DNA from 4 places in the Faecalibacillus intestinalis genome. Region 3 is predicted to be linked to each of the others. Evidence: predicted binding sites of a transcription regulator. Region 3 holds the regulator's gene; each other region holds the start of a gene.
The links. The regulator Rex, encoded in region 3, represses fermentation and respiration genes when NADH is low (regulators of the CRP and FNR family bind a similar motif). The targets are predictions, from matches to a motif close to GTGAANNNNTTCAC.
Positions count from the first base shown of each region.

Region 1: fucO (lactaldehyde reductase) is a predicted target of Rex. The motif match lies at 1,260-1,273, and genes of this name have one in related genera.
Region 2: gap (type I glyceraldehyde-3-phosphate dehydrogenase) is a predicted target of Rex. The motif match lies at 2,422-2,435, and genes of this name have one in related genera.
Region 4: Fi14EGH31_RS11205 (3-hydroxyacyl-CoA dehydrogenase) is a predicted target of Rex. The motif match lies at 2,522-2,535, and genes of this name have one in related genera.

Region 1 covers NZ_AP024085.1:593,476-601,801, forward strand. The annotation lists gene Fi14EGH31_RS03180 (ribonuclease H1 domain-containing protein) at 1-1,188, opposite strand, end outside; gene fucO (lactaldehyde reductase) at 1,350-2,495, shown strand; gene Fi14EGH31_RS03190 (sodium-dependent transporter) at 2,638-3,993, shown strand; gene Fi14EGH31_RS03195 (helix-turn-helix domain-containing protein) at 4,153-5,139, shown strand; gene pgsA (CDP-diacylglycerol--glycerol-3-phosphate 3-phosphatidyltransferase) at 5,139-5,732, shown strand; gene Fi14EGH31_RS03205 (CinA family protein) at 5,732-6,190, shown strand; gene recA (recombinase RecA) at 6,239-7,270, shown strand; gene rny (ribonuclease Y) at 7,457-8,326, shown strand, end outside.
Region 2 covers NZ_AP024085.1:2,409,935-2,418,260, forward strand. The annotation lists gene Fi14EGH31_RS12810 (hypothetical protein) at 1-46, opposite strand, end outside; partial or broken gene Fi14EGH31_RS12815 (TnpV protein) at 277-618, opposite strand; gene Fi14EGH31_RS12820 (hypothetical protein) at 690-1,109, shown strand; gene gap (type I glyceraldehyde-3-phosphate dehydrogenase) at 1,361-2,374, opposite strand; gene Fi14EGH31_RS12830 (ATP-dependent Clp protease proteolytic subunit) at 2,635-3,207, shown strand; gene Fi14EGH31_RS12835 (SpaA isopeptide-forming pilin-related protein) at 3,200-6,292, opposite strand; gene Fi14EGH31_RS12840 (hypothetical protein) at 6,405-7,325, opposite strand; gene ilvA (threonine ammonia-lyase) at 7,374-8,326, opposite strand, start outside.
Region 3 covers NZ_AP024085.1:1,639,950-1,648,275, forward strand. The annotation lists gene Fi14EGH31_RS08925 (D-2-hydroxyacid dehydrogenase) at 1-780, opposite strand, end outside; gene Fi14EGH31_RS08930 (metallophosphoesterase family protein) at 764-2,230, opposite strand; gene asnS (asparagine--tRNA ligase) at 2,283-3,665, opposite strand; gene Fi14EGH31_RS08940 (redox-sensing transcriptional repressor Rex) at 3,676-4,308, opposite strand; gene tsaD (tRNA (adenosine(37)-N6)-threonylcarbamoyltransferase complex transferase subunit TsaD) at 4,310-5,332, opposite strand; gene rimI (ribosomal protein S18-alanine N-acetyltransferase) at 5,335-5,775, opposite strand; gene tsaB (tRNA (adenosine(37)-N6)-threonylcarbamoyltransferase complex dimerization subunit type 1 TsaB) at 5,766-6,371, opposite strand; gene tsaE (tRNA (adenosine(37)-N6)-threonylcarbamoyltransferase complex ATPase subunit type 1 TsaE) at 6,349-6,819, opposite strand; gene Fi14EGH31_RS08965 (DUF402 domain-containing protein) at 6,794-7,351, opposite strand; gene Fi14EGH31_RS08970 (energy-coupled thiamine transporter ThiT) at 7,431-7,946, opposite strand; TPP riboswitch at 8,003-8,103, opposite strand; gene Fi14EGH31_RS08975 (acetate/propionate family kinase) at 8,203-8,326, shown strand, end outside.
Region 4 covers NZ_AP024085.1:2,091,901-2,100,226, reverse strand. The annotation lists gene Fi14EGH31_RS11210 (YhgE/Pip domain-containing protein) at 1-2,454, shown strand, start outside; gene Fi14EGH31_RS11205 (3-hydroxyacyl-CoA dehydrogenase) at 2,569-3,513, shown strand; gene Fi14EGH31_RS11200 (hypothetical protein) at 3,661-4,614, shown strand; gene Fi14EGH31_RS11195 (glycoside hydrolase family 1 protein) at 4,719-6,203, shown strand; gene Fi14EGH31_RS11190 (GGDEF domain-containing protein) at 6,756-8,326, shown strand, end outside.

The sequences.
Region 1 (8,326 bases), 1.0 Mb from region 3:
TTTAGATAGTTGATGATCTTCAATATCTCCATCTTTCTTTTTAGACAAAACATAATTTTCTATAGCCCATTCATGATATCCAAAAGTAACTAATGTTTTATTTGTATCAAGCATAACTGTTACACAATCATCTTCTAATTTATATACTTTTCCAAATGAACCATTTTGATATAAATCTTGTTCAGTATCATTAATTAGTACCATTACTCTAGCTCCTATTTTTAGATGAAGTTCATCTAAAGTAGGTTTATCAGAATTTTTAACATCTCCTACTATTCTAGAATGATAGACTTTAGCTTTATTGGGTAACTTAGAGAGTTTATCTTGATTGATTTGTTCTGCTTTTTTATTAGTAGCAGTTAAAATAATTCCATTTTCAAAAAGTTCTTTTTGACTATGAGTATTAAAATAACTTACACAAGAATAGTCACCTATTCTTGCTTTATTAAGTTCATGAACAAATTCAGGATCCTTTTGTCTAATAACTTCTTTTAATTCAACTGTTTGAAAATCTAAATCTTTCCAATTTGTAGATTCAAAAGCGTAGCCTTTATGATAATGTTCATATATTTTTTCTAAAACTTCACGATCATTATCAGTAGTAACTGGAGGAAGTTGAAAGAAATCACCAACGACAACTATTTGTTTACGAGATAAAGATTTTTCTTCTGCCTTAGTAATTGTTCTTACAACAAAATCAAAAAGATCAACACGACACATACTGATTTCATCTATAATGATAATATCGCTTTCTTGTACAACTTGAGGTACTTTTTGGATATGTTTAATAACTTGTGGCTCAGGGGATACTTGAAAACATCTATGAATAGTTACACCTTGGATATTAATAGCAGCAATACCTGTAGGAGCACAGACAATTACTTTTTTATTTTGTTTTTCCATTTCACTGATAAATAATTTTAAAACAAATGATTTACCTGTTCCTGCATCACCGGTTAAAAAGATATTTTTACCTGATATTAATTGGTTATAGGCATTATATTGATCTTTACTAAGTGATGGTTTATCTGTTTTTTGAGTATTTTCATTTAAATAGTTCCAAGCTTCTTCTTTAGAAGTAAAACTTTTAAATTGCGCATTTTTAAACTGATTTACTTCATTTTGACATTCTTCCCAAGTATTATAAATACCAGGATGTCTTCCTTTTTTTACAGCATAATATTTCATGATATCACTCCTTGTTTCTATTATGACATATTTATAGCTTTTTGTAATGGAATAAAAATGATATAAAACTTGTGAAATGTTACACATAGCCTTATGTGTAACTTGTTTTTATTTTCACATGATACTAAAATATGTGTAGTTAGAAAAGAGGAGATTTAATTATGGCAAACAGATTTGTATTAAATGAAACAAGTTATCATGGAAAAGGAGCAATTGAATCAATTCCTGAAGAAGCAAAAGCAAGAGGATTCAAAAAAGCTTTAGTATGTTCAGATCCAGACTTAGTAAAATTTGGAGTAACAGCAAAAGTTACTGATTTATTAGATAAAGCAGGATTAGCTTATGAACTATATTCTAATATCAAACCGAATCCAACAATTGAAAATGTTCAACAAGGTGTTAAAGCATTACATGATGCTGGAGCAGATTATATGATTGCTATTGGTGGTGGTTCATCAATGGATACAGCAAAAGCAGTAGGTATTATTGATAAAAACCCTGAATTTGCTGATGTAAGAAGCTTAGAAGGTGTTGCACCAACTAAAAATCCTTGTACACCAATCTTTGCAGTTCCTACAACAGCTGGTACTGCTGCTGAAGTAACAATCAACTATGTAATCACAGATGTTGAAAAAGATCGTAAAATGGTATGTGTAGATGTACATGATATTCCAGTTGTAGCTTTCGTTGACCCAGATATGATGTCATCAATGCCAAAAGGATTAACTGCTGCTACAGGCATGGATGCCTTAACTCATGCTATCGAAGGTTATATTACTAAAGGTGCTTGGGAAATGTCAGATATGTTCCATATCAAAGCTATTGAAATTATTTCTAAATCATTAAGAGGTGCAGTAGAAAATACTCCTGAAGGTAGAGAAGGTATGGCTTTAGGTCAATATGTTGCAGGTATGGGATTCTCTAACGTAGGTTTAGGATTAGTTCACTCAATGGCTCATCCACTTGGAGCTTTATATGATACACCTCATGGTGTTGCTAATGCTATCATCTTACCAACAGTTATGGAATATAATGCACCATATACTGGTGAAAAATATAAAGACATTGCAGAAGCAATGGGTGTAGATACTACTGGTATGTCTCAAGAAGAATATCGTAAAGCAGCTGTAGATGCAGTTAAACAATTATCTAAAGATGTTGGTATTCCAGCTGACTTAAAAGAAATCGTTAAAGAAGAAGATTTACAATTCTTAAGTGAATCTGCTTTAGCTGATGCTTGCTGTCCAGGTAACCCAAGAGATACAAGTGTAGAAGAAATCAAAGAATTATATAAATCTTTATTATAATAATAAGACAGTCCTCAATGAGGGCTGTTTTTTTGTTTTAAAATGTAAAAAAAAAGAGAATTTTGTTATTAATTTCACAATAAAGTTGACTTTTTATGCGGTTTCAATATAATTTTTTTATATGTTAAAAAGGGGAAATTCGATGGAAACAAATAAAAAATCAAGTTTTTCAGGCCGTTTAGGATATGTTATGGCGGCTGCTGGCTCAGCTGTTGGATTAGGAAACATTTGGCGTTTTCCATATCTTGCGGCTAAATATGGTGGAGGTACTTTTTTATTTACTTACATTATTTTAGCGTTTACAGTTGGTTTTGCTTTACTTGTAAGTGAAACAGCATTAGGAAGAAAGACCGGAAACAATCCAATCAAAGCATATAAAATCTTAGGAGCAAAAAAATTAAAGATTGGTGGTTGGTTGAATTCAATTATTCCAATGTTGATAATTCCTTATTACTGTGTTGTTGGTGGTTGGGTATGTAAATACTTATTTGAATATTTAAGAGGATCAAGTCAAATCTTGACACAAGATACCTATTTTTCAAATTTTATTGCTAATCCAATTAGTCCAGCTTTTTGGTTAGTTGTTTTTGCAGTATTAACTTTTATTGTGGTTATTAAAGGGGTAGAAAAAGGAATAGAAAAGGTAAGTAAGATTTTAATGCCTATTTTAGTAGTAATAGCTATTTTTATTTCAATCTATGGTTTAATGACACCAGGAGCAATTGAAGGTTTGAAGTATTATATTATTCCTGATTTTTCAAGGTTTAGTATTATGACAGTTATTTCAGCAATGGGACAAATGTTTTATTCTTTATCAATTGGAATGGGTATTTTATTTACATATGGTTCTTATATGAAAAAAGATGTTGATATGGAAAAAGCAATTTCTCAAGTAGAAATTATGGACACTTTAATTGCTTTTTTAGCGGGGTTAATGATTATTCCTGCAGTCTTTGCATTTTCAGGAAAAGATAGTTTAAATGCTGGAGCGTCTTTAATGTTTATTACAATGCCTAAAGTTTTTAATTCATTAAAATTAGGTGGATTTATAGGTGGGGTATTCTTTTTACTTGTCTTATTTGCTGCTTTAACTTCAGCTATTTCTTTAATGGAATGTTCTTGTGCAACATTGATGGAACAATTCCATATTTCTAGAAAAAAAGCAGCTTTAGCAATGATTATTGAAATGTTAGCTTTAGGAATTCCTATTTCACTTGGCTATGGTGTTTTAGGATGGATTCAACCATTAGGAATGACTTTATTAGATTTCTTTGATTTTGTCACAAATTCATGTATGATGCCAATTTCAGCGTTATGTACAGTTTTATTAATTATTTTTGTAACAAAATTAAAAACAATTTCAAATGAAATTAAAATATCATCTGCTTTTAAAAGAGAAAAAGTCTATAATATTGTGATGAAATATATTTGTATTCCAACATTATTAATTATTTTATTAAGTTATATTTTATCAACATTTGGAATTATTACGTTATAAAAAAGCTTTTTTAAGCTTTTTTCTTTTTGGACATAAAAAAGACATTTTTTATGTATATAATATATTAGAAATAAAATGAGCTTTTGTATTTGTCAAATAAAACATTTGTGCTATAATTTATTTGTTTAATTATGCCTAAGTGTAAAGGAGGATGTCTTTATGGACAAAATAAGTGAAAAGATAAAAGCAGCCCGCATTGCCAAAGGCGTTACAATAGAGGAAGTCGCAGAAGCAACATTGTTATCTGTTAATATCATTAAAGATATAGAAGACGGTGCTTTTGAACGATTTGTTGGAGACGAGCTATATGTAAAAATGTATCTTAAAAAAATAGCAAGATACTTAGAAATAGATGAGACGATTGCTGATGATTATTATGCAATTACGAGAGAAATTAAAAAGGCTGATTTAAAAGATTTAGAAAATAAAAAAGAAGATATAGGATCTGTTACTTTTGTAGATAAAGTAAAAAATATTCAACCAACTAAAAAACAACCGACAAGAAAGGGAGTTTATGAAGATCACTATATCTTAAGATATATTAAATATGCAATTGTCATTATTATTGTCATTGCTATTATTATTGTACTTGGATATTCATTTGTCTTTACGAAATCAAATGATTCATCATTTAAAAATAGTAATACATCTAAAACAGAAACAAGTGAAACTTTAAAGAAGAAAACAACAGAAACAGATAAAAAGAAAACAACAAAATCTGATACAACAAAAAAAGATGAACAAACATCTACTGAAATAACTTTTACTAAAAATGCAGATGGTGATTATAGTTTTAAATTACCTGATGGATATGATCAAGAAACTTTTAAATTAAAAGTAGATTTTACTTTTGCGACAAGAGTTGATTTACATGTCAATGGAGATCCAAACAGTTATCAAACAGATACATTTAAACGAGGAGTTTATAGCGGTAGTCTTGCTCCTTCAATGTCTGATGCTTTAAAAGATGATTCTGCATGTGAAAGCGTTGAGTTAGAATTTAATGTAAATGATTTCCAATATTTGGAATTTTCATATAGTTGGAACATAGGACATCGTTATTATATTAATGATCAAAAACTCCCACTAGAGGAAAGTGATCATAATAACACAATTAAAACATTTAAATTAACGATGGTTAAATAATGAATTTACCTAATAAATTAACGATTACAAGAATAATCCTTGTTCCAATTCTTATTCTTATTTATATGTTTCCTTATGCAACGTTTGGAATCAATGTACCTATGTATCATATTTTGAATGCTGATATTTCACTTGTTAATATTGTTATCTTTATTATTTTTGCAGTTGCTTCGTTAACTGATTATTTTGATGGACAAATTGCAAGAAAATCTAAATTAATTACGACTTTTGGTAAATTTGCTGATCCGATTGCAGATAAACTATTAATTAATACGATTTTTCTTCTACTAGCAAGTGATGGGACAATTTCTATCATTATTCCTATTATTATGATTTCTAGGGATACGATCGTAGATGCCATTCGTTTGGTGGCTGCCAATAAACAAGTTGTTATTGCAGCAAAATATTTAGGAAAATTAAAAACTGTGACACAAATGATCAGTGTGATATTCTTATTATTAAATGATTTTCCTTTTTCAATCATTCATTTACCAATTGGTCAAATAAGTGTATGGATTGCTTGCGTGATTTCAATAGTAAGTGGTATTGATTATTTTATGGATAGTAAAGATATGTTAACGGAGTCAATGTAATGAATGAACTTGCTGAATTATTAATAAAAAATAATATTTCTATTGGAACTGTAGAAAGTTTTACAGTAGGAAATTTTGCGACAATGCTAGGAAATATTCCTGGCATTTCTAAGGTTTATAAGGGTTCTTTAGTCACTTATCAAAGTGAAACGAAAGAAAGGCTTTTAGGAATTGAACATCCATTGATTGAAAAGTACGGTGTTGTTTCTAAAGAAATTGCTACTTTAATGTGTGTTAATGGTAAAAGTATTTTAGATGTTGATCTATGTATTTCTTTTACAGGAAATGCTGGACCGGATGCAATGGAAGGAAAACCAGTAGGAGAAGTCTATATTGGTATTGCTTATGAAGATGTTGTTGTTTATAAATTGAATTTAGAAGGTAGTCGAAAAGAGATTGCTTTAAAGGCAATAGATTTTGCTCAAAAGAAAATAATTGAAAAAATTTTAAAAAAATAAAAGAAAAAATGAAAAATAAAGCATATATAGGAATAGGAGGTATTATTTATGGCTGGAAAAAAAGAAGTAGAAACAAAAGATGCTAAAAAAGCACAAGCATTGAATGATGCAATCAAACAAATTGAAAAGCAATTTGGAAAAGGTTCTGTTATGAAGCTTGGAGATCGTGCAGCTGTTGATGTGGCTGTTATTCCAACAGGTTCTTTAACACTTGACATGGCTTTAGGAATAGGTGGTTATCCTAAAGGAAGAATTATTGAAATTTATGGTCCAGAATCAAGTGGTAAAACAACGCTTACATTGCATGCAATTGCTGAAGTACAAAAACAAGGTGGTACAGCTGCATTTATTGATGCCGAACATGCCATTGATCCTGTTTATGCTAAAAATCTAGGAGTTAATATTGATGAATTGATTCTTTCGCAACCAGATAGTGGTGAACAAGGTTTAGAAATTGCTGAAACACTCGTACGTTCTGGAGCTATTGACTTAGTAGTTGTTGACTCTGTTGCTGCACTTGTTCCTCAAGTGGAATTAGATGGCGAAATGGCTGATCAACAAATGGGATTACAAGCAAGATTGATGTCTAAAGCTTTACGTAAACTTTCAGGGGTTATGAATAAAACAGATTGTACAATTATTTTCATTAACCAATTACGTGAAAAAATTGGAGTTATGTTTGGAAATCCAGAAACGACTACTGGAGGAAGAGCTTTAAAATTCTATTCTTCTGTGCGAGTAGAAATCAGAAGAAGTGAAGCAATTAAAAATGGTACGGAAATTGTTGGGAATAAAGTCAATATCAAAGTTGTTAAAAATAAAGTGGCACCACCATTTAAATCAACACAAGTTGATATTATTTATGGTAAAGGTATTTCAAGAGATGGTGAAGTCTTGGATTTAGCAGTTGATAAAGATATTGTTGATAAATCCGGTGCTTGGTATGCTTATAAGGGTGAAAAGATTGGACAAGGACGCGAAAATGCAAAACGATATCTTGTTGAACATCCTGATATAATGAATGAAATTACGGAAGCAATTAAAGCTTCATTAATGCCTGTAGAAGAAGAGGAATTGTAAAAATTCCTCTTTTTAACTTGTTATTGTCAAAATAAGCAATTTGACATATAATATACTTGTGCGCAAAACACGTTTAATAAACATAGTAAAGACTATGTAAATATTAATTATTATAACCGAAACAACCGGTGAATGATTGAATAATCAATCATAAAAAATGTGCATAGAGAAAATGGAGGGTGGAATATGCCAGGTTTAAATATTGCCACTATTTTATCCTATGTTCTAGCTGTCGCTGTTGGGGTTCTTATTTATTTTGTATATGCAAAACTAAATATTTCAAAAGCTAATGTAAGTGCTCAAAAGATTATTGATGATGCAACGAGTAAAGCTGATAATCTAGTTAAAGAAGCTATTTTAGATGCTAAAACTCAAGCTTATGAATTAAAATTAGAAGCAGAAAAAGAAATTAAAGAACAAAAACAAGAAATTACTGAACTTGAAAATAATCTTTCAGAACGTGAAAAAGGTATTGAACGAAGAGATATTGCTGTTCAAGGTAAAGAAGACGTTCTTGAACAAAGAATTAAACAATTAGATATTAAAGAAGCTGGAATAGATAAATTAGAGGCTGAATTAAAAGATAAAATTGATTCTAAAGTTGTTGAATTAGAAAAAGTTGCCGCTATGTCAGCAAGAGAAGCTAAGGAAGAATTGTTCAAACAAGTTGAACAACAAATTTCATTAGAAATGTCTGCTTACATAAAGGAACAAGAAGAAGAAGCTAAAAGCAAAGCTGCTGATATGTCTAGAGACATTATTGCCAATGCAATTAATCGATATGCTCAAGAGGAAGTTACTGAAAGAACAGTAACTGTTGTTGATCTTCCAAGTGAAGAAATGAAAGGGCGTATTATTGGACGTGAAGGTCGTAATATTAAAGCAATCGAACAAGCAACAGGTGCAGATTTAATTATTGATGATACACCTGAAGCAATTACGATTTCTTGCTTTGATCCAGTAAGAAGAGAAGTTGCTCGTTTATCGTTAGAAACTTTAATTAGAGATGGACGTATTCAACCAGGAAGAATCGAAGAAGTTGTTGATAAAACAAGA
Region 2 (8,326 bases), 770 kb from region 3:
TAATACAAATTCCAATCATTTTTAATGTCTTTTTACTCTTTTCCATAAGTCATTTCCTCCTTTGACATCTTTAACATAGACTATAGAGTCACTTTATACTCAAGTATTTTTTGAAATATTTTTTATATTTCCTCTCTACACTTATTATTTTATTTATTTTCTTTTAAATCGGTATCTTTCTGGCATGGAAGTCAGTTTTATGGCACGAAAATAAAAAATTAAATAGTTACACCTATCTAAAAAAGCTACTTTCATAATTGAAAATAGCTTACATTATTAATTTAAAAGTGTCTTATATACAATTTCATCCACACAGCTCTTAATATTATTCATCATTTGAACCCACTTCATTTGATCGTTTTATTTAAGTTCTTCAGTAACATTCCACTTGGTCTTATATTCTTCAACCAATCTGTCATATAAATCATCAGCTTCTTTTTGTACTTTTAATAGATAATCATTTAATTCATTTTTTGATAATAATTTGAAATATAGTAGATAATCATGCTTCTTTAAATAATCTAGTTTTGCTCTTCCAAAGCGATTTAAATGCATTTCTTCTACTTTTAAGTTCGGTAATTGATAATCTCCAACTTGAATATATTCTATTTCTTTCATCTTTCATCCATGCTTTCTCTTTGTTTTATTTTCAATTACCTGTTGAAGTACTTACCGGAGAAGATGCCGATGTGATGATCATGGAAGATTACTTCTTGATTGGTAATTTACAATATTTTTGTGGGAGAATAGACTTTGATAGAGATCTATCAATTAGTGAAGAATTATTAAAACAAATTAAAATTGCTATTTATAAAGCGAATATTGAAATAGTTAAGCACATTAAAAATCAAAATGATTTAATATATGTATTGAAGCTCTTTGATTTGGATGATGAAGATAATTCTAGTACACTCATTGATTTATTTGAAGAGAATATTCAATTAGTTACTAAAGGAGATTATAACGAAGATCATCAAAGAATAGAAAAACTATCCAAGGTTTTTGATTACGCAATTAATACAAAAAATCTTATCGATAAAAAAACCTATAATTCGATTGTGAATATCCTTTATCCACTTGTCGAATGTTATAAAAATAACCCTGAATAGACACTTATTTTAAGCATCAAAAATTAATGATTTTTTGATGCTTTTTTGGTGGAAATTTTGCACTTTTTTCGAATTTTTTTGGTATTTTTTTGGTATAGCCCATTTTTAGGGCATTTTTGAGCATTATTTTACTTACAAAAAATAAAAACCCGCAAATCAAAAAAATGTTGATTTCATGCGGGTTTTGGCGTAAAAAAAAGGGCTTCTTCTATCTTGAAACCCTTTTTTTATTTAGCATATTTTTCGCTAGATTAAGCTAATTCAGCAAAATATTTAATAGTTCTAACCATGTTAGAAGTATATGAGTTTTCGTTGTCATACCAAGCAACTGTTTGAACTTCAGTAGTTCCGTTGTCTAATGGTTTAACCATAGTTTGAGTTGCATCGAATAATGATCCGTAAGTGATTCCTACGATATCAGAAGATACTAATGGTTCTTCAGTATATCCGAATGATGGAGTAGTTGCTGCTTTCATAGCTGCATTTACTTCTTCAACTGTAACTTCACCTTCAACAACTGAAGTTAAGATAGTTGTAGATCCAGTTGGAACTGGTACACGTTGTGCAGAACCAATTAATTTACCATTTAATTCTGGGATTACTAATCCGATTGCTTTTGCAGCACCTGTTGAGTTAGGAACGATGTTAACTGCAGCTGCACGAGCTCTTCTTAAGTCACCTTTTCTATGAGGTCCATCTAATACCATTTGATCTCCAGTGTAAGCATGTACTGTTAACATGATACCAGATTTGATTGGTGCTAAATTATTTAAAGCGTTAGCCATTGGTGCTAAACAGTTAGTTGTACATGAAGCTGCTGAGATGATAGTGTCAGAAGCTTTTAAAGTACCTTCGTTTACACCGAATACGATTGTTGGTAAGTCATTTCCAGCAGGTGCTGAGATAACAACTTTTTTAGCTCCAGCATCGATATGAGCTTGAGATTTAGCTTTAGATACATAGAATCCAGTACATTCTAATACTACGTCTACACCGATTTCTCCCCATGGTAATTCAGCTGCGTTAGCTTTAGCGTAGATTTTGATTTCTTTTCCATCAACTGTGATTGAATCTTCACCAGCTTCTACTGTATCAGCTAATGCATATTTACCTTGTGCTGAATCATATTTTAATAAGTGTGCTAACATTTTAGGATTAGTTAAATCGTTGATTGCTACAACTTCATATCCTTCTGCATTAAACATTTGTCTGAATGCTAGACGTCCAATACGTCCAAATCCATTAATTGCTACTTTTACTGCCATTTTATTAATATTCCTCCTTGTAAATAGCTTTTATGCCATTATTATAAGTCAAAAACTTCACAAAAGCAACTATTACAACGTTGATTTCTTGTATAAGATGCATTAATTTTTCCTTTATTTTTCTAATAATTCCCATTTCATTATATCGTTAGCGCTTACACTATTTTCTACTATTTTTTTAAAAAAATTTTTACTTATTTCATCAGTGCAAAGAATAATTTTTATTATTAATTTCTATAATTACATATGGAGGTTATTTTATGCATCTAATACCAACCGTTATAGAAAAAGATAAAAATCATCAATATGCCTACGATATCTATTCCAAACTTTTAGAAGAAAGAATTATTCTACTTACAGGGACTATCGACGATGCCATGGCAAGTTCAATTATTGGTCAATTACTTTATTTAGAAGCACAAGATAATAAAAATGATATTTACATGTATATCAATTCACCTGGCGGTAGTGTTTCTGCAGGACTAGCAATTTTTGATACAATGAACTTTGTTTCATGTGATGTCAGCACAATTTGTTGCGGCATGGCAGCAAGTATGGCTTCTATTCTTTTAAGTGCAGGTTCCAAAGGAAAAAGATGTGCATTAAAAAATAGTGAAATAATGATACATCAACCTCTTGCCTCTTTAGAAGGACAAGCAAGTGATATTGAAATAAACGCTAAAAGAATATGCAAACAAAAGAAAAAACTTTCACTTATTTTAAGTGAAAATTCTAAACAATCATTAGAAAAAATCATTCATGATTGTGATCGTGATTACTACTTAGATCCATTAGAAGCTTTAGAATATGGTCTTATTGATGAAATCATTTAGATTTAGGGGATTTAACATCCCTTTTTCTACATAAAAAAATACAAATTCCACTTAAAGCACCAAGCATTATAAAATAATTCAACTTTGAACTATCACCTGTTTTAATTGCTTGAATAATTGGTTGATCATACATGATGACTTTTTGTATTTCTCCAGTATCTTTAATCACAAATTCGACTTTTTCACTCTTTTCATAACCATAAGGTGCCATTGTTTCTTCTAAAATATATTTTTTACCAACTTCCAAATGACAAATGCGGTGTTCTTGATCAGTTGAAATCCAAGAATCAAGAACTTCTCCATCTTCATTTTTCACTTGTAAATGAGCTCCAGACAATTCTTTTTTATTTGTTATGTCTTTTTTAGAAATATCCACTTTAATATCTTCATCAACAACTTTTAAAACAATATTCTTTTCTCTTATTTCAAAAATTTGTTCTTTAGCTGTTGCATATCCACAAGGTGTCAATGTTTCTCTTAAAATATATTTTTCCCCACTATTAAGTCCTTGTATTAAGTGGGCTGTCTCATCTCCTTGAATATCTATACAATAATATGTCACATCTTCTCCATCTTTCAACATTAAAAAATAATCATTTGATTTTAATTGGGGAACAACTTTATATTCAATACCTTCTTCATTTTTACCTTGACACATATCCCCTTTTAACAATTTTTTCTTCATAACATCATTAATATCAAAAATATGTTGTCCTGTAATCCATTGATCAATTCTATTTTTTGTTTTTGTAGAAACAACTGTAAGCTGTGCCCCTTTTAACAAATTGCCATCTTCTTTTTGTTTATAAACTTTAACAAAAGTATCAATCATTTCTATTTTTTGATTTTCTTTTTCATAAGAAACTGTAAAAGATATATCATTTACTAAATTAAATCCTAAAGGTGCTAAATCTTCATGTAAAGTATACGTTTTTCCTTCTTCTAACCCACTTACAGGATGTTCATTTCCATCACTATACCATTGATCAACTGTATTTCCTTCCTCATCTATTACTTGTAATAAAGCTCCTTGAATTTCTTCACCACCTAAAGTTACTTTAGAAATTGTTACAACTTTATCTTTCATATTTACTTTTTGAATTTTTCCATCTTCATTGACTTTAAATTCAATTTTCGTTGCTTTTACATATCCTGCTGGACTTGTATCCTCATTTAAATAATAAGTTTTTCCACTTTCTAATCCATCTATTTCATGGGCCTTATTAGATGAAATCCATTCATCAATAACTTTTCCCTCTAAATCCGTAATAGACATTTTAGCACCACTAACTTCTTGATCACCAGTAACATCGGTTTTAGTAAATGTTGTCTTAGTAATTTGATTTGTTTGTTCATGAGAGTTTGTATAAATTGTTGTTGTATGATCTTTTTGTGTAATTTCAAAATCATAAGGTGTAGAATCTAAAACATAACCTTGAGGGCATGAAACTTCAACAACTTGATATTTTCCAAGAGGAATTCCTGTCATTTCTAATTGACCATTTTCATCTACAGAAATAATTCCTTCTTCATTCATTATCCCTTTTGAAACTTGTACACCATTTGAATAAGTAATCATTTGACCATCATTTGTATCAACAATACATTTTCCACTTCCTAAAGTAATTATTTCCCCTTTAGAATATAATTTTTTCAAAGATACTGTATCAACAATATCATTCATTGCTACAACTTTATATTTTGTTTTTTTAATATCTTTATCTGCAAGATCAACAGCTCCTTGACATGCATCTTCAAGTTTCTTTTGAAGTTTTAATGTTCCTGTTGGTCTTAATGTATTTACAACAATTTTCTTTGTTGTCTTATCTTTTACAATTGTCACTTGCCATTTAGCAACAACAGGTGCAAAGTGATCTTCACATTCAATCTCAGTAAGTGAATAAGTTCCTACAGGTAAATAATCAATAAATAATTCATAATCTCCATTTTCATCTTTTGTGACTTCAAAAGTTTCATCATATCCTGTATAAGAAGTTGAAATTAATCTAAATTTAGAATTTTTTTGAAATTCAGAAGTATTATCTACCTTAGAAAGGCGTAACGCTCCAAAATCCAACCATTCAACTTCATATTTTAATTTATTTCCATCAGGATCTAAATTCCATGAACCTTCTGTTTGTGTTCCTTCTGCACCATCTTTAATAGCTAATGCAGTAAACATTTCACAACCTTTTCCCGCAATATTTCCTGACTTATAATTTTCTGGACTATTTTTGCATGGTGCTGTTAAATAGAAACTTTCTCCACCATTTACAGTTACCGTTCCCCCTGTTTGCATCGTTCCTTTTGTTACGTTATATAGTGTAACATTATTTTGTAAAGGAACTTGAATGGTAGAATGACTTGTTCCTTCTAATTTAACAGTATTTGTTTTTTGAAGTTTATTTACCTTATCAAATTCAGCCTTAAAAGAGGCTGTAACTCCACCATCTTGACTGGGGCTAAAATAAGCATAACCAATATCAGGTTGATTCATAAGCCAGTTATAGCCCCATAAAATATTATCTCCATAACCACTATTACCATCTGCATTTGGCCATTTAGCATTGAAATCTTTTAAGTTTAACCCCATTAAATCTCCGCCATAAGCATAAGAAAGCCAAATATGGGTAAACAAATAAGCACCATCATCAAAGTTACCATGCTTTTCTCCAAAATCATCAGGAACACAAGAATTTAATTCAACTGTATACATTTCTTTAATTGCTTGATCATAGCCTGGTCCTCCAAATCCATAATAAAGAATTTTTCTTACAGCCTCATTATTTTCAATCACTTGAGCTGGGTATTTTCCAGCTGATGGTGATTTTTTACTTGCTTCTAAACAATAAGCATATTTATTATCATACTTACACATATAAGTGGACCATTTTTTCGCACTACTTATTTTAGAAGACCACCACCATGGATAATCAATTTGTTTAATACGTGTAAATTCATGAGGTGTACTATTATCCCATGCTTCGACATTATTTGCATATTTTTGTGAAAAACACATAGATAAAATAAACACCATAACTGCAAATATTTTCATAACTTTATCAAATATTTTTTTCTGTTTCATTTCATATTCCTCCATCATAAATAATTTCTAATAAAAAAAGACAATCTCTGATTGCCTACGGACCTAAAATCCACTTATAAACACAATTCACTTTTACTCCTCCTTCAATTTTCTAAGAATGATTAATTCCATAATGAAATCTACTATGTCTCCACTCTATTCCTGAAAATTCAATAGCATCTGTACACTTTGTTTGATCAAACTTCTTTTTAGCATCTTCTAAAGAAACATTTGAATCAACATATAATCCACAAAGATAACATTCATACCAATAAACCGTTTGTTGGGGCTTTGTTTGTTGATGATCATTATCTAAATGATCCTTTACATTATTTTTTTCATTTGATTGAGAGATTGTAATGTCCTCATTCGGTTTATTATTTTCACTTTCAATCTTATTCATATTATTTTCTTGATTATTTTGAGAATTAGTTGTTTCTTGTTTATTTTCTATAACATTGACCTTAAATTCTTTTTCTCTTCTATTTTTATAAATATCTTCTACAAATACTTTTACTTGATATTCACCTATTCTATGAATATCGATTTGACTTGTATCTATTTGAATTTCTTTTAATGGTGATAAATCGGTAGCTATGATCAATGATTTAAAATCAATACTTTCTAAATCACTTTCTTTTATAACATCTACATTTTTAGGAAATGCCAGTACAGGTGCTAATGTATCTTTACAAATAATTTGAATCGTTGAAAGCTTATTATTATATTTTATAAAAATCTTATATTTTCCTACTGCTGGATAACTTTTTTGATCTTCATTTTGAAGATTATCTGTTATACTTACATTCTTTTTTAAATAACAAATCTCCTCTTTACTCATTCCTGTTGTATCCACTAAGCCTTTAAAATTAGCATAATAAGTTTGTCCATATTCAATATTGATTTTTTTCTTTTTTAGTACCAGTGTTGGTGGTGTATCTTTAGTTATAAAAAAAAGCATACCAATAAGCATGCCTAATAAAGTAATCAATACAGTTAATTTTTTACACTCTTTAAAATATTTATAAATCATGATCTTCACCTCATCGAAAATAAAAAACCGCCTAAGCGGTTTATAAGATTAGTTAATTTTTTGAATAATATAACCATTTTCTTTAAATTTATCAGCAATCGCTTGAATATGAGCTTCACCATTTGTTTCACAAGTCACTCTTAATTCTACTTCAGAGAAACGAGCAAAGTTTTTAAATTGGTTATGTTCAACTCCAATAACATTTGCATTACATTCATTAAGTAAATGAGAAACAACTTCTAATTGTCCTGGAATATCTTGTAATTGTACAGAGAATGTTAAAATTCTTCCTCTTGAAATAAGTCCCTTATTGATCATCGAAGAAATTGTCATAACATCCATATTTCCACCTGAAATAAGTGAAACAACTTTTTTACGTTTACAATGTAATTTCTTTAAAGCTGCTAATGATAAAATACCTGATCCTTCAGCAATTAATTTATGTTTTTCAACAAGTAATAAGAAGGCTTCCATCAATTCATAATCACTTACAGTTACGATTTCATCAACATATTTTTTAATATATTCAAATGGAGTTTCTCCAATTTGTTTAACTGCTGTACCATCAGCGATTGTACTTACTTCACTTAATTTAACAAGTTGATCATCTTCAACTGCGGCAAGGGCACTCGCTGCACCTTCTGGTTCAACACCAACGATTTTAACAGATGGATTGATTTGCTTTGCTGCACAAGCAATACCTGAAATTAATCCACCACCACCAATTGGTACTAAAATATAATCAACATCTGGAAGTTCTTCCATAATTTCTAAAGCAATTGTTCCTTGCCCTTCCATAACATCTTCATCATCAAAAGGATGAACAAAAGTGTATCCTTCACTTTTTTGTAATTCTACAGCTTTTTCATAAGCTTCATCATAAGCTTCACCATATAATACAACATCCGCCCCATGTGCTTTTGTAGCATCAACTTTAATTAATGGTGTATGTGCTGGCATACAAATTGTTGCTTTGACCCCTAATTTTTTTGCTGCATAAG
Region 3 (8,326 bases):
ACTATTTTTATGTAAAAGTTCTAAAGCTAAAGCAAAAGTATGTTGCGCAACACTTAAAGAAGAATACCCTGCCACATTGCATACCGTAATACCACGACGATGACAATAACCTAAATCAACATTATTGACACCTGTTGCTGTAATACAAATAAGTTTTACTTTCGAAGCATATTGTAAGACTTCTTCGGTAAGTAAACATTTATTCGTAATAATGATATCTGCTTCTTTAATACGTTCAATGACTTCTTCTGGATTACTTTGTTTATAAATCGTTACTTGTCCAAATTGATTCAACTTAGAAAGATCAACATCATCTCCTAAACAAACACTATCTAAAAAGACAACGCTAGAACTCTTTTTTTTTAAAATATTTAAAATATCTTCATAAGATTTTCCTGAAAAGAATTTTCCTAAATTGATTGCTTCATTAATATCTAAAATAGAGCTTTCATGATAAATCCCTTTCATTTCATTATCTTCAAATTCAAAACTTAAATATTTATTTAAAAGACAAATTCCTAATGCTCTTGATGTCATTTCTTTATCTTTTTCAATTGTATCTAATATATTTTGAATAAAAGAAGCATCCTCTTGAACACATTTAGTAAGGGCTTCTTCTACTTCAACCCCTTCAAATAAATGATTTCTAAAACCATCATGATAAAGAAATGGTAAAACCACATCATAAACACTCATTGGAACATGCCCATACCCTTTTGTAAAGTTATATAGGATTGCAAGTCCTAAATTTTCATCTTTCATCTTATCTACTAACTTCATTTTGATCCTCCATAAATAATTTTATTTTTACACGATGTCTTTCTTGTTTTGTAAGATCATCATAGAATACAAAACAATACTTAAACACTTGATCTTTACGATTATATTTCAATAAATTATAACTTAAATAACTGCTTTTTCTTTCTCTGGTACCTCCTCCACAAGAAGAACCTCCTGCCATAATATACGTATTTCCTTTTTTTACAACACAAGGAATATGCTTGTGTCCATGGAAAATATAACGTACATGATGTTTTTCTAACCAATACATTACATCTTGAGCATCCACAAGGGCTTTTGTCGAGTCAGCAATTTTTCCCATGAATAGTTTTTCATTCCATTTTATTTTCAAAAAATCATCTTTTCTAAGTGGCATCAAATGATGGTGCATCATAGCAATCAAAGTATAATCCTCTAAATGATTAATAGATAATAACTCATCTTCAATTTCTTGTAAAAGTCTTTGCCCAACCATTCCCCTTGCTAGATTTCCTTGAGAAGTAGAATCTATTTTGATCACAATCATTTTAACATCCGGATAAACTTTAATATTTTCTCCTAGCAAATAAGCTACCACTTTTGTCTTTTGTTTTTTTAAAAGATTCAAGCCATAAACAATGACGTCATGATTTCCTAAAACAAACGTTACATCACTATGATATTTCCTTTTTAAACGATTCATAAAATGAGAGGCTGCATACATATTTTTACGATTAGGCGAATTCATTAGATCACCCGTAATCAAAAATTTAAGTTGATGATCATGAGGAAGCATATGATAAAGTTCATCTAGACTATCCTGTAATACAATAAGTCCATTGTCTGTTTTCTTTGTTCCTAAATGAAGATCGCTTAGTTGTATAAAATATTGATCTTCATTTGTTTGACATTTCTTTTCAAAAATCTTATTTGTTTCTATTAGTCTAAAACATTCTTTTACTTCCTCTATGTTTTTTACAGGATAAAAAACACTTTGCTCTCCTTTAAATATAAAAACACCCGGCCAACGATCTATTTGATAAAGAGCATTTAAAAACAGATGAAAAGGTCCATATAAAGAGATATCTTCTTTCAATGCCTTTTTTATACGAAAAACGCGCATCAAGTCATGATTATAACTATTATCAAAATTTTCAAAGAATTGCTGATCGATTCCCAATAATAAAATGACTTGATATTTTTCTTTTTCCTTTGCTATATATTTATGAAAATCATGTGCATAACTTGTTTTAAAAGCCGTATCATAGGTTTCAAAGTTTTTACTTCTAAAAAGTAACTCACATTCATTTTTTTGAATTTGATGTACAAATGGAAATTTTATATTTTGTTTTGTTAACCAATTTTTAAATTCTACAAGTTGTTCATAACTTGCATACACATACCTAAATGACTTATTACCGTCTTTAAAAATAAAATTAAAATAGAGATTCATCAAATCATATTCATTCATGTGTGTCACCTCCCACATATTATACACAAAAAAAAGCCTAACGAATAGGCTTTTAGAATTTTAAATTTCTTGGAGTTCTTGGGAATGGTTCAACATCTCTAATATTTTGCATACCTGTTAAATACATTAAGAAACGATCGAATCCTAAACCAAATCCAGCATGTTTACATCCACCAAAACGACGTAGATCCATGTACCATTGTAATCCTTCTTTGGCCATTCCTTTTTCATCCATAATTTTTTCTAAGACATCATATCTTTCTTCACGTTGTGATCCACCAACAAGTTCACCAATTCCTGGAACAAGTAAATCACAAGCAGCTACTGTTTTACCATCATCATTTAAACGCATATAAAATGCTTTGATTTCTTTAGGGTAATCTGTTAAAAATACTGGTCCACCAACAATTTTTTCACAGATATAACGTTCGTGTTCTGAATTTAAATCCATACCCCATTCTACTTTATTTTCAAATTTAACATCTGCTTTTAATAAATAATCGATTGCTTCTGTATAAGTCATACGTTTAAAATCACTATCTCTAACTGCTTTGATACGTTTGATACATTCTTTATCAATCATGCTTTCAAAGAATTTCATTTCTTCTGGTGCATTATCTAAGACATAATCAATACAGTATTTAACCATATCTTCAATTAAATCCATATCATCTTCTAAGTCAGCAAAAGCAATTTCAGGTTCAATCATCCAGAATTCACTAGCATGTCTTGAAGTATTTGAATTTTCCGCTCTAAAGGCAGGTCCAAATGTATAAACATCACGATATGTTAAAGCAAAAGCTTCAACATGTAATTGTCCTGTAACTGTAAGATAAGCTTCTTTTCCAAAGAAATCTTTATCAAATTCAGTATCATCGATTGTTGTTGCTCTAAACATTTCTCCAGCACCTTCACCATCATTTGAAGTAATGATTGGTGTATGGACATAAACGAATCCTTGGTTTTGGAAGAATTCATGAATAGCCATCGATAAAACAGATCTTAATCTAAAGATTGCATAAAAAGTATTTGCTCTTGGTCTTAAGTGAGGAATTTCTCTCATGTATTCAAAAGAATGTCTTTTCTTTTGTAATGGGAAATCTTCATCACAAGTTCCTTCAACCACTAAATGTGTTGCTTCAATTTCAAAAGGTTGTTTTCCATCTGGTGTTAATTTTAATTTACCAGTTACTTTAACAGCACTTCCTGTAGAAATATGAGAAGCTTCTTCATAATTATCAATAATTTCATCTAAATAAACAACTTGTACATTTTTAAAATATGTTCCATCATTTAAAGCTAAAAATCCGACTTTCCCACTATTTCTATTTGTACGGATCCATCCTTGTAATTCAACATATTCAATACCATCTAATTGATTTCTATCATTGATATATAATTCATATAATTCTCTTACTGTAATAAATTCAAACATTTTTCTCTCCCTATTCTTGATCATTTGATTTCATTTTAATTACTAATTCTTGAATAGCTACCACAACATCTACTGTTTGGACTTCAACGCCTTCTTGAACCATAAAATGACTATGCGTAAAATCTACAATTCCTTTAATGCCTAATTTCATTAAACGATCCACTGTTTCTTGAACATTTTCTGAAATCGCCAAAATAGCAATTTTACAATCACTTGGAAAAGTTTCTTCCAACTTGTCAATATGACAAATTTTCACACCAAATCTTTCCCCTTCTTTATTTTTATCCATATCATAACCACAAACAATCTTACCTACTGTATATTGCCAACGATTATATTTTAAAATGGCACTTCCTAAATTACCAACCCCAATTAAAATAATAGGTTCATCTAATCCTAAACCTAAAACTTCACTTAAACCATCTATAAGATGTTTAACATCATAGCCTCTTCCACGTCTACCAAAATTATCCGTTTTTGATAAATATGTAAAATCACGCCTAATTGTTGTATCTTGTATTCCTGTAATTTCAAACAATTCACTCGATAAACATGTTTCTTTTCCTTCATGTTGTATTTTTCTAAGCGCTTTTAAATAAACAGGAAAACGGGACATTGTCGCTTTTGATATTTTTTTCTCCACACTAATCCCCTCCTATTGATTCTAATTCTAAATCAAGATGTGGTTTAATGCCAAGCGATAAATCACTAAACTTATTATTATCATACATAACTTTTCCTGCTAAAGCAATCATCATTGCATTATCTGTACAACATTTCATTGGTGGAAGAGACAATTGTACGTCTTCTAACATGGCAACTTGCTCTTTCATCTTTTCTCTTAAACCCCTATTAGCAGAAACCCCACCAGCTAACATAATTTCTTTAACACCATATTCTTTAGCCGCTCGAATCGTTTTATCGACCAAAACATCAACAACAACATTTTGAAAAGATGTTGCTAAATCATTTTGATTGATTTCTAATCCTTTTTGTTTATGATTATGTGCTAAATTAATAACCGCTGATTTTAACCCACTAAAACTAAAATTATAACTATCATCATCCAACGGTTTAGGTAAAGCATAACTTGCCTTTCCTAAATGTGCCATCTTATCTAAAACAGGCCCTCCAGGATAAGGTAAATTTAAAACTCTTCCCACTTTATCATATGCTTCTCCAACAGCATCATCTAAAGTTTCACCAATCACTTCAAAAGAATAAGGATGTTTCATCAAGACAAGCTCTGTATGCCCACCACTGACTACAAGACATAGTGCTGGATAAACAATATCTTTTTCATAATTATTTGCATAGATATGCCCTGCAATATGGTGAACCCCAATTAATGGTTTATCATAAGCCAAAGAAAGTGTTTTAGCAACTTGTAAACCAATATGTAAAGAGCCAACAAGTCCTGGACCTTTTGTTACACAAATAGCATCAAGGTCTTCCATTTTTATATTTGCTTGTTTTAACGTTTCTTTTAAAACAACAGATACACATTCAACATGCTTACGGCTGGCAATTTCAGGGACAACACCACCATACATTGCATGTATGTCGATTTGACTTGCCACGACACTACTCAAAAATTCTCTTTGATCTTTTAAGACAGCCATCGCCATTTCATCACAACTTGATTCAATTGCTAGTAATAATGACATCTCTATCCCTCCAATTCCTTGATCATTAAATACGCATCTTCACCATTGCTATAGTATCTTTTTCTAACAGCAACATTTTTAAACCCAAATTTTTGATACAAAGCAATTGCTTTTACATTTGAAACACGTACTTCTAAATTAACATTTTGATAATGTAATTCTTCACTTTTTTCAAGAGCGTATTCCATCAGTTGGCTTGCACACCCTTGTCCTTGAAAATGTCGATCTGTCGCAATTGTTGTAATTTGACATTGATCACCTAAAAACCATAATCCTATGTATCCAATAATTTGATTTTCTTTTTCAAGAATATAATAACCCGCCATAGGATTCTCTTTTAATTCATGTATAAAATCTTCTTCATTCCATGGTGATAAAAAAAGATCTTTTTCTAATTCTACAATTCTTTTTAAATCATCAACTTTCATTTCTCTTATTGACATATTTTTTTAGCCTCAACTTCCTTAATATATCTTGGAACAAGACCATCAACATTTTCTATTTCTTTTTCTAAAGTAGAAAGTGCATAAATATGATCGGCAAGATCCACTTCTTTTTCAGGTATTCCTACTAAATGTGTATCACCAACAATTTCATAATCACTATATTGTTTTTGATAATTTTCAAATTCATCAATATTTATTAAACAATCATCAACAATAACCTTTCCTTCATTGTAAATTCCTAGAAATAATTTATGGCTTCTTGCATCTAAAATAGAAATAGCTTTTTTCATTCCTGCCATCGCCTTTAAAGAAGAAACAGTTTTTACCTTAATATTCATCGTTGCATTTAATGTTTTCGCAATCGTTAAAGCAACACGTACACCGGTATAAGAACCCGGTCCAATAGTAATGACCATTTCATCAAAATCGCTCATTTTTAAATAATTTTCTTGTAATAACTTTTGTAAATAAACGATTGCATACTCAGATTGCTTTCGATTTCCTTCTTCTTGTAAAGAAGCTAAACATTTTTGATTTTCATATAAAGCTACTACTAAATACTTATTAGCACTATCCATGACAATTGTTTTCATATTCAATCTCCTTTACAAGTTCTTCGTATTTTTTACCAATTGGTTTTAAAATAAATTCTCTATGATCATCATCGATTCTTTTTATCGTCATTGCTAAACGTTCTTGAGGTAAAATATCTTCTAAAAATTCTGGCCACTCAACCACACAAATATCATCACTATCAAAAATTTCTTCAAAGCCTAAATCTTCACTTTGTCCTTCTAAACGATAAGCATCAAAATGAGATAATTGATAATTTCCTTGATATTGTTTTAAAATTGTAAAAGTTGGTGAATTAATAATTCTTTTAATTCCTAAACCCTTTCCTATTCCTTTAGTAAAGGTTGTTTTGCCTGCACCCAAATCACCATTAAGTGTCAATAACATATGCGGTTTTAGTAATTTTCCTAAATATTCACCAAAAGCTAATGTTTCATCTCTATTATTTATAGTAATCACTTTTTCCATAATAACCCTCTTTTAAATCTTGATAAAAACTATACCATTTCTTAGTAAAATTCTGATCAAATGGTCCTCCCTTTTTTACTGCTAAATCAATCAAAACATCTAGTTGTTTCTTTAAAATTTTGTCTAATTCATCACTATAGCCCATTTCACGAGCATGTTGACGATATTCTTCTTGATCTAAAATACGATAGTTTCCATCTGGAAATACTTTTAAATCTAAATCATAATCAATATATTTTAAAGCCTCTCCATCATATAAAGTTGGTGAAGCAATATTACTATAATAATACACTCCAGTTTTTCTAATCATACAAATGACATTGTACCATTTATGTTTGGGCATATACCAAATAGCAGGTTCACGTGTATGCCACATTCTGCCATCTGATTCTGTCACCAATGTCCGATTATTAATAACAATGTAATGATCATCCGTTTCTTGCAAAACAAGTCCCTTTGACCAACATCTATGTATTTTACCATTATGTTTATATCCATGTATTAAGATTTTCTTTCCTACAATATCTTCCACACCAAACGACTCCTTATTAACATTTACATTATACACAAATTCATCTTTCTTTCAAAGAAAAAAAGACTCGAAACGAGTCTTATAAATGAACTGCTTTTTTAAGCCTTGGATATAAAATCACAAACAAAATAAAGCAAGCAATGATTGTTGCAATATTATAAGGTAAGTTATAAGTTAAGTTTGCTTGTAATGGTGTTTGGAAAGCATACCATCCTGAAATCAAATGACAAATCGTTTTTAAAACACCCATTACGATAATTCCAACAGGTAGTTCATACTTACCCACCTTTAATAAAGGAATAAGTGGTGTAAGTCCAATTAAAACCATTGGTAATAAATAATCAAAGATTACCGATAAAGGACCATAAAATGTTGCAAGTCCTAAAGCAAAATGTAGACCTAAACAAACAAGTGAAACAATCAAACTGTAACCCCAATTCATCAAATAGCCACATAAAATAATTGCAACAAGCGAAAAAGCACAGTTACCACCTTTTGGCATCTCATAAAATTTTGTGCAATATTCTAAAACAACTTGCATTGCCGCAAACATTGCCATATAAGCCATATTCTTCGTAGTTAATTTAACTTCCATAGTCATCCTCCTTTAAATGAGGCAAAATAAAAACCTTTTTACATACGCAAAAAGGCAAATAAACTATTTTGCACTCTCTACGCTAGCATTACCTAGTTCAGATTATAAGGGACAAGGTTTTAACCTTTCTCAGCATTTTGCGCCCCTGGCAAGTCTTACTATAAATCAATCTCTTCTTTTTTTCAATCTTTTTATAGTTTTTTCTTCCTTGTCGGTGTTATAATGGAAAAGTATTAATAAGGAGGACTTGAATGTTATGTCAAAAATTATTTCCGTAAACGCTGGAAGTTCATCTTTAAAATTCCAATTATTTGAAATGGATGATGAAACTGTTATTACTTCTGGTGTTATTGAAAGAATTGGTTTAGAAGATTCTATTT
Region 4 (8,326 bases), 450 kb from region 3:
CCTGTCGCTGTCGTTAATAAAGATAAGGCAGTTGATTACAATGATAAGAAATTAGATGTTGGTAATCAACTTGTTGATAAGTTAAAAGACAACGATTCATTAGATTTCCATTTTGTAAATTCAAAAGAAGCAAATAAGGGACTAAAAAATGGTGACTATTATATGGTCATTACGATTCCAAGCAATTTCTCCAAAAATGCAACAACTTTGTTGGATAAAAATCCTAAAAAGATGGTTTTAAATTATACAACAAATCCAGGTACAAACTATGTTGCATCAAAAATGGATGATTCAGCAATCGCAAAAATTAAAGCTGAAGTTTCAGCTTCAGTAACAAAAACATATGCTGAAACAATCTTTACTTCAATTGGAACAATGTCAGATGGATTTGCTGAAGCCAGCGATGGTACTCAACAATTATCTGATGGTATGACTCAATTAGAAGATGGTAACAAAACAATTAGTGATAACTTAAAAGTATTAGCAAGTAGTTCTTTAACATTTAAAGATGGTACAAATACTTTAACTAAAGGTTTAAAAGATTACACAAATGGTGTTGTTACAGTAAATAATGGTATTTACCAATTAAAAACAGGTGTTGGTACTTTAGGTAGTGCTACTCCTACATTAGCTAGTGGTGTAAGTGATTTAAATGCTGGCGCTCAAGCATTAAATAAAGGTGTTAGTGATTATACAGCAGGTGTAAGTCAAGCATTAGCTGGTGCGAATCAATTGGTTGAAAATAACACAGCATTAAATGCAGGTGTTAAAGCATTAGGTGAAGGTGCTGAAAAATTAGTTGTAGGAAATCAACAAGTAGTTGATGGTGTAAAAAAATTACAAGAAAATCTTGAAACTTCCAAAAAAACTATGGCAGCAAGTCAAGATTCATTGACTCAATTATCTGATGGAAAAACATCATTAGATAATTATGCTACATTAATTAAAACATTAAATGCAAGTGGTGATGCTAAAAAACAAGGAATTGCTAGTAAATTATTAACTAGTGGAATGTCAAGAGCAGAAATCGATGCTTATGGTTTAACAAATTATTTCCCTGTAGATAAATATAAAGACGGTGTAGCTTCATATATGGATTCGGTTGCTACTTATACAACAGGTGCATCTACAGCAATTAATACATTATCTAGTTCAACTAAATCAAGTTTAAATGATTTAGATGCAGCTCTTAATGGTGGAACTTTAACAGATGGTACAAAAGTTCCTACAGGATTAGTAAGTGGAACTCAAACAGTCCAAGCTGGATTAAATGAAGTGAATGCAAAAGTTAATGGTGGTAAATATGTAACTGTTGACAATGATGGAAATATTAAACAAGTAACTGTTGATTCTAAAGATGCTTTAGTTGCAGGTGTTCAAGCTTATACAGCTGGTGTGGATAGTTTACAAAAAGGTTTAACACAAATTGCTGATAACAATACAGCTTTAACAAGTGGTGCTACTGCTTTAGCTGATGGTACTTCAAAATTAAACAGTAATGTTCCTGAATTAACTAAAGGAATTACAGCTTTAACAAGTGGTGTTGATCAATTGGCTACAGGTACTTCAACATTAGTAAGTAATAATGCTACATTAATGAATGGTGCTAATCAATTATCTGATGGTGCTGGTCAAATTAGTGATGGTGCTAGTAAGTTGGCTGCTGGTTCTGATACTTTAGGTGATGGAATTAAGAGTGCAGCTGATGGTGTAACTACTTTAAATGGTGCATTAAAATCTGGTGCAGAAGAAAGTAAGATTGATTCAACAGATAAAACTACTGATATGGTAGCTACTCCTGTTGAAACAAGTCATAAAGAAATTTCTAAAGTTGAAAATAACGGTCATGCAATGGCTCCTTATATGATGTCAGTTGGTTTATATGTAACATGCTTAGCATTTGCTTTAATGTATCCAATTAGACATGGTATTAAAAAAGCTGAAAATGCATGGAAATATTGGGCAAGTAAAGCAACTGTTATGTATACAGTTTCTACATTAGCAGCTATCGTAATGGTTACTGCTTTAAGATTAATTAATGGATTTGAACCTGTTAATTTAGGTTTAACATACTTACTTGCAATTCTCGTATCAGCGGCATTTATGTCACTCGTTATGTTGTTAAGTTTAACAACTGGATTTATTGGTGACTTCTTATTACTTGTATTCATGATTGTTAACTTAGGTGGTTCAGCTGGTACTTATCCATTAGATACAGGTCCAGCTATCTACAAAGCTATTCATAAATTTGTACCATATACTTATAGTGTAGATGGATTTAGAAAAACAATTAGTATGACAGCTCCTTCAATTTCAGTTGAAATTGCAGTGTTTGCAGGAATCTTAATAGTATGTTCATTATTAACAGTTGTTTACTTCAAATATAAAAACAAAGAAGATAAACATGCAATTCCTCAAATGTTTGAAGAAGTAAATTCAACAAAAGCTGAATAGTATAAAGGAATCCTAGAAATAGGGTTCTTTTTTATATGTAGTTCAAACTAAAAGTAAAAAATCTTTTGTGAATAATTTAACAAAATGATAAAATAAAGGTAGGAGGATGAATCTATGGAAATTAAAAATGTTGTTGTTATTGGTGGAGGCGTTTTAGGAAGTCAAATTGCTTATCAAGCAGCTTATTGTGGTTTTGATGTAACGATTTGGCTTAGAAGTGAAGGAAGTATAGGAAGATGTCAGCCTAAATTAGATCATTTAAAAGAGGTTTATCATGCTACGATTACTTTAATGGATAGCGATAAAGGAAAGACACCTCAAAATTGGGCCATGGGTATTAGTGATTATGAAGATTTTGATAAAGAACAATGTTTAGAAAAAGCTAATAAGGCCTATGAAAATATTAAATTAGAATTAGATTTACAAAAAGCAGTCAGTGATGCCGATTTAATTATTGAATCAATGGCTGAAAATGTAGAACAAAAAATAGATATTTATAAAAAAATGGCAGATTTATTACCTGAAAAGACAGTTATCGTTACGAATTCATCTACATTATTACCATCGAAGTTCGCTAAATATACAAAACGTCCAGAAAAATATTTATCATTACATTTTGCAAATAGTATTTGGAAAAATAATATGACAGAAGTCATGGCACAAAAACAAACGGATCAAAAATATTTTGATTTGATTATGGATTTTGCTAAAGAAATAAGAATGATTCCATTACCTGTAAGAAAAGAAAAATCAGGTTATTTATTAAATTCAATGCTTGTTCCTTTATTATTTTCAGGAATGGATCTCTATGTTAATGGTATAAGTGATCCTGAAAGTATTGATAAAGCTTGGACACTTGGTACAGGTGCTCCTAAAGGACCTTTCCAAATATTAGATACAGTAGGACTTACAACTGCATATAATATTGTTTCTATGTATTTGAAGGTTCCATCATTTTTAGCTCCTTATAATTTTAAAGGTATGGCTAAGATGTTAAAGAAATATATTGATGAAGGAAAACTTGGTATGTCTTCAGGAGAAGGTTTCTATAAATATTAGAAGAATCGTTTTGATTCTTCTTTTTTTGTCAAAATGAGAATATTAAGTAGATTATTGGAATGAAATTTCCAAGTTTTTTATTTTTTTAACAAAAAAAGAAGAAAAAAGTAAAAAAATAAACGATATATATAGCAGGAGGAACTACTTATGCAACAATTAAATCTTATAACAAGCTCTAATAAAACAATCATGTACGATCAGTATTGTAAAATGCTGATAGGACATCCTTATATGCTTTCTAGAATCATTTCTTGTTTTGTTGAAGAAGCCAAACATCTTTCATTAGATGAAATAAAAAAGCTAATTAAAGGAGTCCGTATTGGTGATAAAATCGTCAATCCTCATTTTCATTTAATGGATAAAGAAGCTTTTATCAAAGATGAAGGATTGATGTGCTATGATATTTATTTCTATATCGATTTACCACAGCTAGATCAATCAACCAAAAGAGTCTACATTAATATTGAAATTCAAAACAAGACAAGTCCAGGATATCATCTTGTCACAAGAAGCATCGCTTATAGCTCAAGAATGATTTCCAGTCAATGGGGAAGAGAATATGATAGTGAAAATTATGATGGAATGAAAAAAGTGTATTCATTTTGGATCATGCCACAAGCTACAAAGAGTAAAGATGGCTGTATCAATCAACTCAAAATAGCAGAAAATCATTTAAGTGGAAATTATGAAGAAAAAATAGAAAATTATGATAAAGAAGAACAACTTATGATATACTTAAGCAAAGGACATAGTCCTAATGATAAGTATGAAAGCTATGATGAAATACTAATGCCTATAGGCGCATTATTGAATAATACATTGAATTATCAAGAAAAGAATGAAGTAATAAAAGGATATGGCTTGGATGATGAAGAATTTGAAGAAAGGATGAGAGATATGTGTAATTTAGGAGAAGTTATCGAATTAGAAGCGTTGGAAAAAGGGACAAAAAAAGGGACACAAAAAGAGAGAATTAGAAAGAATATAGAATATGTAAGAAAAATGATGACAAAATTGCAAATGACATTTAAAGAAGCAATTCAATTTTTAGAAATTCCTGAAGATGAAGAAAAAGAGATAGAAGAATATTTTAAATCATAGAATAAAAAAATTAAATATAATTCTTATTTTTTCAAATTATGAAATGAAAGAGTTCCTTGTTTACTAAGTGCTATAATACATTTAGAAAAACGGAGGTAGAGAAAATGAGTTTTCCAAAAGATTTTTTATGGGGTGGAGCTATTGCTGCTAACCAATATGAAGGTGCTTGGTTGGAAGATGGGAAACAACCAAACGTTACAGATGTACTTGTAGGTATTATGTCTAAAGATCCTGGTATTCAATGGAATGAAGATAAGAAAAAATATGAAATGAAATTAAATTCTGATAAAGTTTATTTATCACATGATGCCGTAGATGGGTATCATCGTTACCGTGAAGATTTAAAATTAATGAAAGGTATGGGATTCAATAGTTTTAGAACTTCTATTGCTTGGGGAAGAATTTTCCCTAATGGGGATGAACTTGAACCAAATGAAGCAGGTCTTGCTTATTATGATGATATGTTTGCATGCATGAATGAATTAGGAATGGAACCTGTCATTACTTTATCACATTATGAAACACCATTACATTTAATTACTGAATATGGTGGATGGTCTAATCCTCAATTAATTGATTTTTGGTTACGTTATGTAAAAACTGTTTTTACACGTTATAAAGGAAAAGTTAAATTCTGGCTTACATTTAATGAAGTCAATGCGTTATTTAGAATGCCGCTTGTTGCTGGCGGGGTTTTAACAATTAAAGATCCTAAAGATCCTAGTGATCCAATTGGTTCAACTACAAAACAAGATCAATGGGATGCTTATCATAATATCTTAGTCGCAAATGCGAAAACAGTTCAATTAGGACATGAAATTAGTGAAGATTACCAAATTGGCTGTATGATGACAGCTTCATCAGTAGCTACTTATCCATATAACTGTGATCCTTTAAATGTTGTTGGAACTTTAGATGCTCAACGTATGAATATTTTCTTTATGGCAGATCCATTCTGCTTAGGTATTGTACCAACTTATTTAAAGAAAGTATGGAAAGAAGATCAAGTAAATGTAGAATTTAGTGATGAAGAATTAAAATTGATTAAAGAAAATACAGTTGATTTCTTATCATTTAGTTATTATCGTTCAACAACATTTGATCGTGATGTGAACTTAAAAGTAGATACAGGTGGACTTACATGCCGTGATAATCCATATCTTAAAGATAAAGCACCTCAACCTTGGGGATGGGCTGTTGATCCGGTAGGATTACGTTATACTTTAAATGTTTTATATGATCGTTATCATTTACCATTATTAATTGTAGAAAATGGTGTTGGTTTAGATGAAAATATTGATGAAAAAGGTGAAATTCATGATGATTTCAGAGTTCATTATATTGAAGAACATTTAAAGAATGTTAATGATGCTATTGAAGATGGTGTTGATTGTCGAGGTTATTTATATTGGGGACCAATTGATGTTGTATCAGCTGGTACTGGTGAAATGAAAAAACGTTATGGTTTTGTTTATGTAGATCGTTTTAATGATGGACATGGTACGCTAGAAAGAAAATTAAAAGATTCTTATTATCGTTATAAAGAAATAATTGAATCTAATGGAGAAGTTTTATTAGAGGATGAATAAGGTGTGATTTTAAAAATCACATCTTTTTTTGATATTTTTTTAGTGTAATCATATATGATGATAAAGGGGTAAGCAAGATGAATACCTATGTATAACTTATTGTATGAATGGTATCTTATTTATCATGACTTATGAGATTTGCATATTTTCTAGTTAAAGGAATTAAAGAATCCTTTTTTGATTTTTAGCCATAGTATCCACCTCTTTAAGACAAGTATATAATATTTTAAAAAAGTGATAGATTATACTCCTCGGTTTAAAGTAATAATAACGGTGTTAAATCAAAAAATGTGTCAGATGGTTAATTAAGTTTTTTAACAATGTAATTTCTTTTATTTTTGTTTTTGATAAGAATAAATTGATTTTTATTTAAGAAAAAATATAATAAACATCATAGACAAATCATGAACAGGTTTTTCTTCCTTAAATAATTTTTTGACAATAATATTCTGAAATTTGTACAAGACTTGTAGAATTTATTTGAAGGCCATTTGGTCTTTTTTTTATCTTTTTTATAGGTTTGTGTTATAATTGATGAAAAGAGGTGAAAAAATGGAACACTCAATTAAAGCAGGACTTATGATTACAAGTGCCTCTGATTATAATATGGAAATATGCCGAGGAGCAAATGAAGCGTGTAAAGAACTGGGAATAGAACTTGTTATCTTTTTTGGTGGTTCAGTTGATCCAAATGTAAAGTTTGTACAATCTTCTGATTATCAAAAAGCAAATGTCTATGCTTTTGCAAATTATTTAGATTTAGATTTTTTAGTTATTCCCGCTTCAAGTATTTGTCGTACGGATCAAAAAACAAGAGAGGCTTTTCCAAAATATTTTCATATACCAGTAGTTACTTTAAATTCACAAATAAAAGATTATCCTTTTGTTGTCTATAATAACAAAAGAGCTGTTTATGATGCTGTAAGTTATATGATTGAAAAAAATCATTGTCAACATATTGGAATTATTACTGGTTATGATAGTGGGGTTACTGCAAAGCAAAGACTTGCAGGCTATCAAGAAGCCTTATCAAGTCATGATATGCTTTTTGAAGAAAAGTATATTTTATCGACACCTGGTTATAATATTGATTCAGGGAATTTAATGAATAAATGGCTTCAAGAAAATCCTGAATTAGATGGAATTATGTGCGTGACGGATGATATTGCTTATTATTTATATCGTGAATTAGAAAAAATAGGGAAACGTGTAGGTAAAGATATTATGGTGTCTGGTTTTGATGATAAACCAGAATCAACACATATGGTTCCACCGCTTGCTTCTTGTCATGCGGATGCTTCTTTTATTGCTTATTTAGGAATAAAACAAGGCTATGATCTTTATAAAAATGGTTCTACACAAAATCAATATATAGATGCCCATTTTATTCCTCGTCTTTCTGTTGATTGTGAAAACCATGAAGAAACTGAAATTGGTGAATTTATTCTTTTTTGTAGAGCTGAAAAAGAAAGTAATGAATATATAGCTCAAGGAATGACACAATATGTTTTTGATAATAAATTGGTTTATAGTTCCAATTATCAAAAAACTGTATGGAGTTTCTTTACTTATTTATTGGATCTTTCGGTAAAAGATTGTACGAAACATTGCGTTTATCAACAAATAGGAGATTATATTAATTTGATTTTTAATGAAGATGATATTCGTTATTTGGATTTAGAAAGACTCTTTTTGTGTCTATCATTTTTAATAAATACTGAAAACTACCTCAACATGGAAGATAAAATAAAACTCCAGTCTTTTAAACAATATATTTATTTACAAATGATTAGTAGTTATAATTATCTTCTTTTGTTAAAAGAAAAGCGTTATACAAGGAGAATGAGAAGTATTGGACAAGTGAATAAAGGGATGTTGTTTGAATCTTTGAATGATGATATTTATGCTATTGCGGATAATATACCTTCTCTAGGTATTCATAATGCACAGCTTTATCTTTTTGAAACACCTGTTATGACTTATGAATTTAGACCATTTATCATGCCAAAAACAATGGAATTAATTATAAATGTAGAAAATGGCCAAAGACAGCCTATTAAAAATACACATGTGTTACTAAAAGATGTTTTAAATCTTGCAAAGCAACCTTATAAAATACTTAC